DNA from 3 places in the Brachybacterium sp. SW0106-09 genome. Region 1 is predicted to be linked to each of the others. Evidence: riboswitches for the same ligand, from Rfam matches in the RefSeq annotation. Region 1 holds a riboswitch; each other region holds the start of a gene.

What was found. Region 1 has a riboswitch for thiamine pyrophosphate ahead of Y09_RS16070 (ECF transporter S component). Riboswitches for the same ligand answer to the same signal wherever they lie in the genome.
Region 2: it holds a riboswitch for thiamine pyrophosphate, as region 1 does, so the genes downstream of both, Y09_RS04965 (3-oxoacyl-ACP reductase) here and Y09_RS16070 (ECF transporter S component) in region 1, are expected to answer to the same signal.
Region 3: it holds a riboswitch for thiamine pyrophosphate, as region 1 does, so the genes downstream of both, Y09_RS07035 (YkoF family thiamine/hydroxymethylpyrimidine-binding protein) here and Y09_RS16070 (ECF transporter S component) in region 1, are expected to answer to the same signal.

What each region holds. Positions count from the first base shown of each region.
Region 1 is NZ_BCAK01000058.1:106,952-111,201, reverse strand. Features, by position in the region: gene Y09_RS16075 (ATP-binding cassette domain-containing protein) at 1-1,975, opposite strand, end outside; gene Y09_RS16070 (ECF transporter S component) at 2,002-2,583, opposite strand; TPP riboswitch at 2,631-2,736, opposite strand; gene Y09_RS16065 (hypothetical protein) at 2,768-3,334, opposite strand; gene Y09_RS16060 (M13 family metallopeptidase) at 3,331-4,250, opposite strand, start outside.
Region 2 is NZ_BCAK01000007.1:15,942-20,191, forward strand. Features, by position in the region: gene Y09_RS04955 (RimK family alpha-L-glutamate ligase) at 1-118, shown strand, start outside; gene Y09_RS04960 (LLM class flavin-dependent oxidoreductase) at 221-1,591, opposite strand; gene Y09_RS04965 (3-oxoacyl-ACP reductase) at 1,591-2,394, opposite strand; TPP riboswitch at 2,608-2,701, opposite strand; gene Y09_RS04975 (hypothetical protein) at 2,885-3,790, shown strand.
Region 3 is NZ_BCAK01000013.1:7,598-11,847, reverse strand. Features, by position in the region: gene purQ (phosphoribosylformylglycinamidine synthase subunit PurQ) at 64-789, opposite strand; gene purS (phosphoribosylformylglycinamidine synthase subunit PurS) at 789-1,058, opposite strand; gene Y09_RS07045 (MBL fold metallo-hydrolase) at 1,276-2,025, shown strand; gene Y09_RS07040 (protein-L-isoaspartate O-methyltransferase) at 2,033-2,641, shown strand; TPP riboswitch at 2,691-2,799, shown strand; gene Y09_RS07035 (YkoF family thiamine/hydroxymethylpyrimidine-binding protein) at 2,837-3,574, shown strand; gene Y09_RS07030 (ECF transporter S component) at 3,571-4,250, shown strand, end outside.

The DNA.
Region 1 (4,250 bases):
GTCCGACGGGGCTCGGCGCCGCCCAGGTGCGGTGCGTCGCGGTCGCGAAGCCGCGGGAGTCCATCGCCAGGGCCTGCTGCTCGGCGCCGCGCAGCGTGTCCACGAGCAGGGCGAGGGTGGCGCCCGCGAGCACCCGGGGGGAGCGGGGACCGCCGAGGCCGCGGCGAGTGCGTGCCTCGAGGATCGCAGCCCACTGCCGGCCCAGATGCCCTACCCGCACCAGCGCGATCACGGAGGCGGCGACGGGCCGTCCGGGCAGGTGCAGGCGCTGGCCGAGCGCGTCCCCGAGCGGGGTGGGGCGCACGGAGGCGAGGGCCAGCACCCCGGGGGCGACGAAGGCGGTGATCCGCGCGGCCTCCTTGAGGCCGACGAGCCATGCCTCCCCGGACAGCGCCGGCGCCTCGCCCAGCAGCGCCGTGGTCCAGGCGAGCCCCGCCGCGGAGAGCACGATCGGGAGCAGGCGCAGGGCCGCGCCGCGCAGGCTCCGCACCGCCAGCGGGGCGAGCAGCACGGTCGGGGCGAGGGCGAGCAGCCCGCCCTGCCAGCTCTGCACGGCGAAGGAGCCGATCGCGGCGAGGATCCCGATCAGGCTCAGCGTCAGCGGGTTCAGCGCGTCGGCCGGGACCCGGCGGGGCGCGGGCGTGGGGACCGCGTCCGGTGCCGGGGCGGGCAGGTCGTGGCGCGCGTCGGCCGCGGCGACGAGGAGCTCGTCGTGGCTCGCGGCGAGCACCGCCGTGCCGCGGGCCCTCGCCTCGCGCAGCAGCTCCAGCACCTCGCGGCGCCGCCGGGCGTCCAGGCCCACGGTCGGCTCGTCGAGCACGAGCAGGCCGGGCCGCTGGGCGAGGGCCGCGACGATCGCGAGACGGCGCTGTTCGCCGCCGGAGAGGCGGTGGGGGTGGGCGCCGGCGAGCGGGGCCAGGCCCGCCCGCTGAAGGAGCTCGTCCGCGAGGTCCTCGTCCGTGGCCCAGGGGGAGGCGAGGACCTCCTCCCGCACGGTCGTCGCGACGAAGGAGTGCTCGGGGTCCTGGGGGACGAGGGCGATTTGGGAGGGCTCGGGGCGGGACACGGCGCCCGCTCCCGGCTCCGTCGCGCCGACGAGGACGCGCAGGAGGGAGGTCTTGCCCGCACCGGACGGGCCGGTCAGCGCGGTCAGCCGCCCAGCGCGCAGCTCGAGGTCCTGCGGTGCGGTGAGTCCCCGGGCGGGCACGGTGACGCCGCGCAGCGCGGCGACGGTCTCGCCGGGCCCGACAGGGCCCGGTGCCTCCTCGGCGGCGGCCTCCTCCTCGAGCACTCCCGCCTCGATCAGCACCTCGCGACGGTGGGAGAGGAGCTGGTCCGGATGCCCGTCGGCGAGCACCCGGGCGCGGGAGCCGAGCACGATCAGCCGGTCCACGTGCGGCAGCCAGGGCCCGATCCGGTGCTCGGCGACGACGAGGGTGCGGCGGCCCGTGACCGCGAGGATCGCCCGGCGCACCTCCTCGGCCGTCGGGGCATCGAGCATGGAGGTCGGCTCATCCAGGAGCAGCAGGTCGGGGCGCAGGGCCAGCGCGCCGGCCAGCGCGATCCGCTGCTGCTGGCCGCCCGAGGCGTCCAGCGGCGCCCGTTCGGGGTCGAGGTCGACTCGCGCTGCCTCGAGCGCCCGGGCGGCGCGCTCGGTGAGCTCCGGCCGGGGCAGTCCCGCGTTCTCCGGTCCGAAGGCGGCGTCGCGGGCGACGGTCGCGCCGACGAGGGCGTGCACCGGGTTCTGCAGCAGCAGGCCCCGCTCCCCGGGCCGGCTGGGCGCGGGGACGAGCCCCTCGCCGTCCCCGTCCTCGGGGTCCAGCAGCCCGGCCAGCGCCCGCAGCACGGTCGACTTCCCACTGCCGCTCGCCCCGGCCAGCAGCACTCGCTGCCCGGGCGGGATCTCGACGTCGAGCCCCTCGATGGTCGGCTCGCGCCGGCTGAGCGGCCGCCAGCGCAGCCGGTCGACGTGCACGGGCGCCGCCGGGACGGTCCCGGTGCTCAGGCCTCCACCGCGCGGGCCGCCTCCCGGCCGGAGGCCAGGGAGTCCACCGCGCCGGTCGCGATCAGCGCCCGGCTCGCCGCCCAGCCCAGCACCCCGCACAGCAGCGCCCCCGAGAGCAGGAAGAAGGCGAGCATCGTGCCGGAGAAGGCCCAGCTCATCTCCTGGTAGTAGGCGACCTTCTCCCATCCCCATTCGAGCAAGGCAGAGAGCACGCCGCCGAGCACCGCCACGGGCAGGGTGAAGCGCCGGTAGCGGGTGAGCAGGAAGGCGAGCTCGACTCCACCGCCCTGCATGAGACCGGACACGGCGGTGCCCCAGCCCCACTGGCTGCCCAGCAGCATCGAGAGCACGGCGGCGACCATCTCCGCGAGCAGGGCGGCGCCGGGCTTGCGCACCAGCAGCGCGGCGAGCACGGCCGGCAGGAACCAGATCCCCGCCAGCAGCCCCTCGGCAGGCTTGAACGCCGCGGTCAGCGGGCCGATCAGGGTGTAGAGCTGGCCGTAGCCGAGGAAGGCGACCCCGAAGGCCGCCCCGATCAGCACGGTCACCAGCAGATCGACGGTGCGATAACGGGTCATCACGTCTCCTCCCAGGTCCTGGAAGGGGCGCGGAGCACCGGCGGTGCTCCACGGAAATCCCGACTCCCTACGCCGGTGCGAGCCGGATCAGGTTCGAGGGTCTGCGCCGTCGGCGCACTCTCAGCACCGGACGGTGCTCCCCTGTCAGTGGATGACGAGCAGACAGTCTAGCCCAGGAGCACGCTCAGCGGCGGGCACGGATGGCCTGGTCGATCGCATCGGCGGCCGCCTGGGGGTCGACGGGGGAGAGGATGTAGCAGGTGTCCTTCGTCCCGATGATCTCCACGCTCGTGCCCGGCCGGGTGACCAGCATCCGATAGGGTCGCTGCTGCTCGGCGAGGGTGAAGATCTTCCGCCGGCCGACGGGGGTGAGCTCCTCGGGCTTCGGGGTCATCGCCCTCCCGCGCCGCCAGCCGTAGCCGCCGAGGGCGACGCCCACGGTGCCGGTGGGAATCTCCCGCAGCTGCACGGTGCGGAAGTCCTCGATCGGCCAGACCCGGCGGGGGAGGAAGCCGCCGAGGCTGACGGTGACCCCGTGCTCGTCGACCACGAAGCGGGTGGCCTGGCCCATCCACGTCCACAGCGCCAGCAGCGCGAAGGCGGCGAGCACCGCGATCGCACCCGGAGCCGATCCGCGCTGCAGCAGCAGGCCCGACACGATCAGGCCCGCCACCACGGTGACGACGACGCGGGTCCAGCCCACGGAGGAGGGCACCGTCCGCCCGACGTGGAAGGGCGCATCGGGCCTCACCAGATGCTCACCCGCTCCTCGGGAGCGCGGTACATGCCATCGCCCTCGCGCACGTCGAAGGCCTCATGGAACTCGTCGAGGTGCCCGGCGACCGTGTTGCAGCGGAACTCCATCGGCGCGTGGAGGTCCACGGCCAGGCGGCGGATCGCCTCCTGGGGCCGGTTCCGGCCCCGCCACACGGTCGCCCAGGACCAGAACACGCGCTGCAGGCCGGTGAGCCCGTCGAGCTCGGCCGCGGCCTGCTCCTCGGAGCGGCTGGCGAGATAGGCCTTGACCGCGATGGAGAGCCCGCCGAGGTCGCCGATGTTCTCGCCGATGGTGAGGGCGCCGTTGACGCGGTGGGAGTCGTCGAGCTCGCGCGGGGAGAGCTCCGAGTACTGCGCGATGAGACGGGCGGCGCGGGCGTCGAAGGCCTCGCGATCCTCCGCCGTCCACCAGGAGACGAGGTTGCCGTCCCCGTCGTACTTCGAGCCCTGGTCGTCGAAGCCGTGGCCGACCTCGTGGCCGATCACCGCGCCGATCCCGCCGAAGTTCACGGCGTCGTCGGCCTCCGCGTCGAAGAACGGGGGCTGGAGGATCGCGGCGGGGAAGACGATCTCGTTCCGGCCGGGGTTGTAGTAGGCGTTGACCGTCTGCGGGGTCATGTGCCACTCGGTCTCGTCCATCGGCCCGCCGACCTTCGAGAACTCGAAGTCCGCCTCGAAACGACGGGAGGCGCGGACGGACGCGACGAGGTCGCCGGGGACGAGCTCGAGGCCGTCGTAGTCGCGCCACTTCTCCGGGTACCCGATCTTCGGGGTGAACCTCTCGAGCTTCGCGAGCGCCTTCTCGCGGGTGGCCGGGGTCATCCAGTCCAACGAGCTGATCGAGTCGCGGTAGGCGTCCATCAGGGCGTCGACCAGCGCGGTCATACGCT
Region 2 (4,250 bases), on a different contig from region 1:
CGAGGCGGAGCTGTTCGAGCCGACCTACAACCTGCACCTCGCTCCGGAGGTGACGGAGCTCTTCGTCGACGCGATCCTGGGGCGGGTCCGAGCGACGGAGCCCGAGCGCTCGCTCTGAGGGCTCGGGGCGACGCCCCTTCCGCGGGAGGGGCCGGCGCCGCGAACAGGCCCCGTCCCCTCCCTCAGCGGTCCCGTCCGACCGGCCGCTCGCCAGCGTCGGTCAGCTCCCCGTCGGCGCCGGGATTCCCTGCGGCGGCCGCGGCAGGCCGAGATGGTCGCGCAGGGTCGTCCCCTCGTACTCGCGGCGGAAGCGCCCACGCCGCTGGAGCACCGGCACCACCTGGTCGACGAACTCCTCGATGCCGCCCGGCAGGGTGGGAGGCATGAGGTTGAAGCCGTCGGCCGCTCCTGCGTCGACCCAGCGCTCGATCTCGTCTGCCACCTGCTCCGGGCTGCCGATCACGGTCGCGTGGCCACCGCCTGCGGCGAGGAGCCCCAGCAGCTCGCGGACGGTCGGGCGGGCGATCTCGAGGATGCGCAGCACCGTGGCGTAGCGGCCCTTCGGCCCGGTGAACTCCTCCAGCGGCGGCAGCGGCGGGACCGGGGCGTCGAGCTCCCAGTCCGACGTGTCCTGGCCGACGAAGAAGGAGAGCTGGCGCAGCGAGTCCTGCACGGGCAGCAGGGCGTCGAGCTCGGCCTTGCGGCGTCGAGCCTCCTCCTCGGTCGAGGCGACGTAGGGGACCAGCCCCGGCATGACGGCGAGGGCGTCGGGGTCGCGTCCGAGCGCCGCCGCGCGGGAGCGGATGTCGTTGCGATAGGTGCGGGCGGAGGCGAGATCCCAGGCCACGGCGTAGATCCCCTCGGCGTGGCGGGCGGCGAGCGCGCGCCCGGGCTCCGAGGCCCCGGCCTGGAAGAGGACCGGGCGGCCCTGCGGCGGGGTCGGCACGTTCAAGGGCCCGTCGACGGCGAAGGCCTCCCCGCGATGCAGCGGCGGACGCAGGAGAGCGGGGTCTACGTAGGCGCCGTCCGGGTCGGCGAGGATGCTGTCCATCGGCCAGGACTCCCACAGCCCCTGGAGCACCTCGAGGAACTCCCCCGCCGTGGCGTAGCGCTGCGCATGGCCCGGCAGGGCGGTCATGGAGTGGTTGCGAGCCTCCTCGTCGGTCATCGAGGTGACGACGTTGACCCCGGCCCGGCCGCGCGAGATGTGGTCCAGGCTCGCCAGCAGCCGGGCGGCGTGGAACGGGTCCCAGAAGGTGCTGGAGACCGTCGTGACCAGCCCGACCCGTTCCGTGGCGCGGGCCATCGCGGTGAGCGCGGTGAGCGGTTCGAGCATCCAGGCGGGACCGCGCTCGACGCCGGCCGTGCCGATCGACTGGCCGTCGGCGAGGAAGACCGCATCGAGCCGGCCCCGCTCCGCGATCCGCGCGAGCTCCTCCCAGTACGTGATGTCCGCGAGGCGCTCCACCGAGGAGCCGGGCGCACGCCAGGCCGCGGAGTGGTGGCCGCAGGCATGGGCGAACAGGTTCAGTCGCACCGGGCGGCGGGCGGCGCCGGTCACGGAGGCATGGGCATGGCCGTGGGTGACCATCAGTCCATCACCAGCCCGCCGTCGACGACGAGGTTCTGCCCGGTGATCGCCCGTGCCCAGGGCGAGGCGAGGAGGAGCACGGCGTCGGCGAGCTCGGCGGGCGTGGTCACAGAGCGCAGCGGGGTGCTCGCGGCGATCGCGTCGAACACCGTCTCCGGGGTCGCGGAGCTCGCGTCGGTGGTGCGCAGCAGGCCGCCGCTGACCATGTTCACCGTGATGCCGCGGGGACCGAGGTCGGCGGCGAAGGTGCGGGTCAGGGCCAGCAGCGCCGCCTTCGCCGCGGTGTAGTCGTGGTAGGGCACGACGGGGTGCTGGAGGAGGTTCGTGCCGATGTTGACGACGCGTCCCGAGCCGGCGCGGTCGAAGCCGGGCAGGGCGGACTGGATGGTGTGCAGCGCGCCCTGCACGGCGCCGGAGAACTGTCCCGCGAAGGCCTCGTAGCCGATCTCGTGCGCCTTCGCGCGGGCGTCCCCGTCGAAGGAGAAGCCGGCCAGGGCGTTGTTCACGACGGTGTCGACGGGGTCGCCGAACTCGGCCTCGGCCCGGGCGAACAGGGCCTCGACCTGGTCGCGCTCGCGCACGTCGGCGCGCACGGCGATCGCCCGGCCGGGGTGCGCGTCGGCGATCTCCCGGGCGGCGGCCTCGCTGGTGAGGTGGTCGATGACGACCCTGGCTCCCTCGCGGAGGAACGCCTCGGTGAGGGCCCGGCCGAGGCCGCGAGCGCCGCCGGTGACGAGGACGACCTGCTCGGAGAGCGGCGGGGCGGTACGGGAGGCGCGGGTGGTCGGGGTGGAGGGTGTCATGGTCGTGCGGTCCTTTCAGGGCATGCGAGCACGCCCGCCGCCGAGCGGGAGGGACGTGTCGCGGTCGGAGCAGGGCCGGATCGGGGCGCGGCGCTGCGCGGGAGGCGACACGGGGACCGGGAGAGGGGATGGCGGCGTGCAGGGCGGCGGCGTGCCGGTTCGCGACCAGCACGGCCCTGGCCCGCAGGACCGTGGCCTGCAGGGCGACAGCGCACAGCGCATCGACGACATCCCTCCGCGAGCATGAACTCGATCAGGTTCTCCGGGTGTGCTCTCAGCCCCTGGCGGGGCACCCCGTGTCGATCACCGACTGTACCCGCCGCCGGCCGCTGGGCGCTCCCGGTCTCGTCGAGCTGCCTCCCAGCTCGTGGAGCTGCGGCACGTCCGCCTCCGGGGCGGGCGCACCGGGAGGAGCGAGCGGTGGACACGACGGGCCTTTCGACGTCCGAGGGGTGACGACGACAGCGTGGCGGGCCGAGATGACGAGCCGGTGGCCGCGGGGCTGGCCGACACCCTCATCGTCATCGAAGCCACCGACCCGGTTCAGGGCGGGGAACGACTCCAGCAACTGGTGCTGCCCACCGATCCGAAAGCCCCCATCACGTTGCAGGCCGCGTCGACACCACCGGTCAAGAATCCCCTGCTCGGAGCGCTGCAACTCGGCCACCACCGCGAGCACCTGACCGCGACTAGCCAACTCGCCTTCCGCACCGGCGCCGCCCATCCCCGACACCCGCTGCCACCGCATGCATTACGCGCCGCCTCGCGGCACCTGCTGCTGCCCGAACATCTTTCGACCGGGCGCCCGCTGACCGTCGCGCACATCCCCCAGGCGATCTGGACCGGCTCGCTGCCCCAACTCGATGCGTCCGATCCGATGGCCCACGCAGAGATCTCCCTTCTACTGGCCCGGATCGGCACCAGTCGCCCTTGGTCGCACCTCACCGTCGACCTAGGCCTCCCCCGCGCCTTCCCCTCCACCCTCGCCCGACGCATCCGCGCCAGACGCGCCCACGGAACCTGGCCCACCCTGCTGAGCCAACTCGAACAGCTCCTGGACGAACTTCAGGCGCACCCGCCGTGGGCCCACTACCGCCACCGCCGCATCCTCGCCGACGACCTCCGCCTGCTCTCGCAAGCCCTGACCTCGGCCCATCCCCGGCACGAGACGCCCATACTCGCCGTACAACGGCGGTTCTGGGAGCTCTTCACCGGCGGCGAAGCCTACTTCGCCCCGCGTCCCCTCGCCGTCCCCGCCGATCATCACGCCAAATGGAGGCAACGGCGCGAGGAGCTCGACGCCGAGCAGATGGAGCTGTTCGAGGCCGCCTTCCGGATCCTCGACCACTCCAGCCCCCTGCGACTCGGCAGACCGCTGAGCTGGCAGCCGCCTTGAAGCGGAGACTTCACTTACCAGCTCACCCCTCCAAACGGGGTACCCATCGGCATCGACGCGCTTCCCTACGTCCTCTCCAACAGCGCGCTGACCCTCCTCGACCAGCAATCCCACGAAGGCAACCGAGCCGCCGCCGCGAAAACCGCCTTGTCCCGCCGCAGCGGCCAGCCAGGTGCTCTCGACGCGAAGACCGCTGACTACTGGTCTGGCCCTCTCGCCACTCTCTACAGCGATCTCAAGAGCAACACCCTGATCCCCGACCGCCCAACCCTGCCCGCGCTACCCTTCCGGAACCGCTACCGCGCATGCTTCCCCGCGGAGCACCTCTCCGGACTCGACAGTCCGAGTCCGTCCAAGGAGGTTCAGTCACGGGCACGTGCACCTGTCCCTGATACCCCCAGCCAGGAAGCTCAGCACTCTCCACGCCACCCGAGAGGCTGAGGACAAGCTGGGTCCACGT
Region 3 (4,250 bases), on a different contig from region 1:
CCATGAGGTCCCGCCCTTCCGGTGTCGTGCGTCGGCCCGAGGCCGATGCCGTGATGTCGCCGCTCAGGCCACCATGCTGCGCAGCACCGAGCTGAACATGGTCAGTCCGTCGGTGCCGGTGCGGGTGCCCGCGCCGGGCTCGTCGGGCCCGAAGCCGGGCTCGACCGCGTGCTCCGGGTGCGGCATGAGGCCCACGACGTTGCCCGCGGCGTTGGTGACGCCCGCGATGTCGTGGCGCGAGCCGTTGGGGTTCTGCTCGAAGCCGGCCGGGCCGTGAGTGGCGCCGGCGGCGTAGCGGAAGACCACACGGCCCTCGTCCTCGAGCTGGGCCAGGGTGCGCTCGTCGGCCACGTACTGGCCGTCCTGGTTCTTCAGCGGGACCCGGATGACCTGGCCGGCCTCGTAGCCGGAGGTCCAGGCGGTGCGGTTGTTCTCCACGGCCAGCGGCTGGTCGCGGCAGATGAACGCACGGTGCGCGTTTTTGATCATCGCGCCGGGCAGCAGATGCGTCTCGCAGAGGATCTGGAAGCCGTTGCAGATGCCGAGGACGGGCATGCCGCCGTTCGCGGCGTCGACCACCTTGTCCATCACGGGGGCGAAGCGGCTGATCGCCCCGGCCCGCAGGTAGTCGCCGTAGGAGAAGCCGCCGGGCAGCACGACCGCGTCGACCTCGTGCAGCGAATCGTCGCCGTGCCACAGCGCGACCGGCTCGGCGCCGCCGAGCCGCACGGCGCGCAGCGCGTCGCGGTCGTCGAGCGTGCCGGGGAAGGTCACCACACCGATGCGCATCAGGCCGCGCCCTTCGCGGAGGGGTCCTCCACGTCGATCGAGACGACGTCCTCGATCACCGGGTTCGACAGCAGGGTCTCGGCGGCCTCGCGCAGGGAGGCGAGCACCTCGTCGGTGACCTCGCCCTCGACCTCGAGCTCGAACCGCTTGCCCTGGCGCACCGAGGCGATGCCCTCGAAGCCCAGGCGGGGCAGCGCGGCGGCGACCGCCTTGCCCTGCGGGTCGAGGATCTCCGGCTTCGGCATGACGTGGACCACGACACGTGGCATGGGGGCACTCCTGAGGGGACGTGTGGCGCGCGCGGCGGCGTGCCGGGGGCTGGTGCTCGGGCGCGGCCCGAGGGCCCCATCGTACCGAGGAACGCGGCCGTGCCGACGGGGCGCCCACGGCGGTGTCCTCCCGACCGGACGCCCCCGCGGCCCTGGCACGTCCCGGCCGACGGGGACTAGGTTCGAGGCACGCGACCTCGACCCCCGGGAGGACCCGATGAAGATCCGCCACCTCGTCCATTCCTGCCTGCTCGTGGAGACCGCCGGGCGACGCCTGCTCGTGGATCCGGGCGGCTTCAGCGCCGATGCGGTGCGGGGCCTGGGCGCCGAGGAGCTCTCGAGCCTCGACGCCGTGGTGATCACCCATCAGCACCCCGACCACGTCGACCCCGCGCTGCTGGGCGAGGTGCTCGCCGCCGCGTCCGACGCCGAGGTGATCGCCGAGCCGGAGACCGCCCGGGTGCTCACCGCCGCCGATGCCTCCGACGGCGGCGACGAGGGGAGCGGCGGGCCCCTCGTCGCGCAGGAGCGGGTGATCCCGCTCGCGGCGGGGGAGGCGCACCGCTTCACGCCCGTCGGCGACCACCCGTCGCTGCGGCTCGAGGCCGTCGGCGGACGCCACGCCATCATCCACCCCGACATCCCGCGGATCGGGAACTGCGGGATCGTCCTGTCCGCCGGGGACGGGCCGCGGCTCGGCATCACCGGGGACTCCCTCGAGCCGGTCCCCGAGTTCCACGGCATCGACGTCCTCGCCTTCGCCGTCACCGCGCCCTGGTCGAAGATGTCCGAGACCATCGAGTTCCTCCGCGCCGTCGGCCCGCGGCTCGCCCTGCCCGTCCACGACGCGGTCGCGAGCGACCTCGGACGACCGATCTACCTGCGCCAGGCCACGAACCTCGCCCCCGAGGGCACCGAGGTGCGGGACTGGCCGGAGGACGGCGTCGTCGAGGTCGCCGGGAGCTGACGGCGCCATGTCGCACCGGGCCGAGAGCGAGCGCCGCCTCGAGGAGGCGCTCGCGGCGACCGACCGGCAACGGTTCCTCCCCGAGGAGCTGCGGCGGCTCGCCGGCGAGGACCGGCCCCTGCCGATCGGTCACGGCCAGACGAACTCCCAGCCCACGACGGTGCGGAACATGCTCGCCCTGCTCGACGTGCGACCGGGGCAGCGAGTGCTCGACCTCGGCGCGGGATCGGGATGGACGACGGCGCTGCTCGCCCGGCTGTGCGGACCGGAGGGGAGGGTGATCGGCGTCGAGCGGCGCGCCGAGCTGATCAGCCCGGCCCGGGCCGCGCTCGCCGGGACAGCGGACGCGGGGACGGCGAGTGCCGAGATCCGACTCGCGCACCCCGGCGTGCTCGGCGCGCCGGAGGGCGCGCCGTACGACCGGATCCTCGTCTCCGCGCAGGCCGACGCCGTGCCGCGGAGCCTGATCGCGCAGCTCGCGGACGGCGGCGTGATGGTGATCCCCGTGCGCGAGCGGATGCTGCGCCTGGAGCGCCGCGGCGAGGAGGTCGCCGCGAGCGAGCACGGCGCCTACGTCTTCGTCCCCCTCGTCGAGGACCCGCCGACGACCCGCTGAACGCAGCGCCGGACACGAGGAGCGTGCGCCGGACCGGACCGGTATGGTGCGGGGCGTGCACGGGAGTCCGGTAGGCCGGGCTGAGAGGGAGTACTCGAACTCCGACCGTAGAACCTGATCCGGATCATGCCGGCGCAGGGAGCTCCGCCGAGCGATCGTCGCCGCGCGCCCGTGCCCGTACGAAAGGCATGGACCGTGACCTCATCGCCCACCGCCCCCACCGCGCCCGCCCCCTCCGGCGGCCCGGCCGCGACCCCGCTCGGCTTCGGGGTCGGCGCCCGCGTCACCGCCGCCGTGATGAGCGAGGACTACGCCCGGATCCTCGAAGGCGTCCTCTCCCGGCTGGACCTCACCGGCCTCGTGCACGAGACCGGGGACGTCTCGACCTATCTCGGCGGCCACGAGGCCCACCTCCAGCGCGTCCTGATCGACCTGGCCGAGGCGCTCGCCCGCACCGGCCACCACGCGACCCTCTCCGTGCTCCTCTCGCGCGGCTGCCCCGGCGAGGTGGAATGCGAGCTGCCCGGCGGCGCGGGCCCCCGCGCGACCGAGGTGCCGCAGCCGCGGAGCACCGGACGCTTCGCGAGCGCCGAGTGGGCGCTGTACCCGCTGGCCGACGAGGTCGCCGTCGACGGCACCGCCCCCGACCACATGCGCGACATCCACGCCGCGATCGACCATACGAAGGAGCTCGGCACCTTCTGCGGCTCCGAGCACTTCGTCACCCGGCTCGAGGGCGACGCCGGCGACGTGATCGCCACCGCGCTCGCCGGCTGGCTGCTCGTCGGCCGCGGCGTCCAGCACGTCACCAGCCACCTGACGCTCTCGCTGAACAGCCCCTCGCACGAGGTGCGGGAGCTCGCGGCGGGCGCCGACGCACCGGGCGCCGACGCACCGGCCGCCGGCGACGAGGGCCGGGAGGAGGCGCGATGACCGAGGAGCACGGCACCGCCGCGCCCGCGAACGACTCCGCAGCGCCCGCCGCGGCGCCTGCCGACGCCGGCGCGACCGCCCCTGCCGGCACGTCCCGTCGCCACACCCCGCTGAGCCTGCGCGAGCTCGTGCTCGTGGTGGTGCTCGGCGTCGTGTTCGGCTTCCTGTACTGGGTGTTCGTGCAAGCCTGGAACGGCCTGGCGATCGCGATGGGCCCGGCCGGGGACCTCGCCCAGCACCTCGTGTTCGGCTCCTGGCTGCTGGTGGCGCCGGTCGCGATCGCGATCCTGCGCCGACCGGGTGTGGGGATCCTCGCCGAGATGCTCGCCGCGGTCATCGAGGTGGTCTTCCTCGGCAGCCCCGTCGGCCCCCTGCTGCTGCTCTCCGCGGCGCTGCAGGGGATCGGCTCCGAGCTGCCCTTCGCCCTGACCCGCTACCGCCGCTTCGGCTGGGGCGTGTTCGCCGCCTCCGGTGCGCTCGGCGCGGGGCTGGTGTTCTTCTGGACCGCGTACCGGATGGGCTGGTACGGCCAGGACCTGCTCGCGCTCCGGCTCGGCGTGCAGGTGCTGTCCGGGATCGTGCTCGGCGGTCTGCTGGCCCGGGTGATCGTCCGCGCGCTCGAGCGCACCGGCGTGCTCGCCGACTTCGCGATCGGTGCCGCGGGCGCGGCACGGAT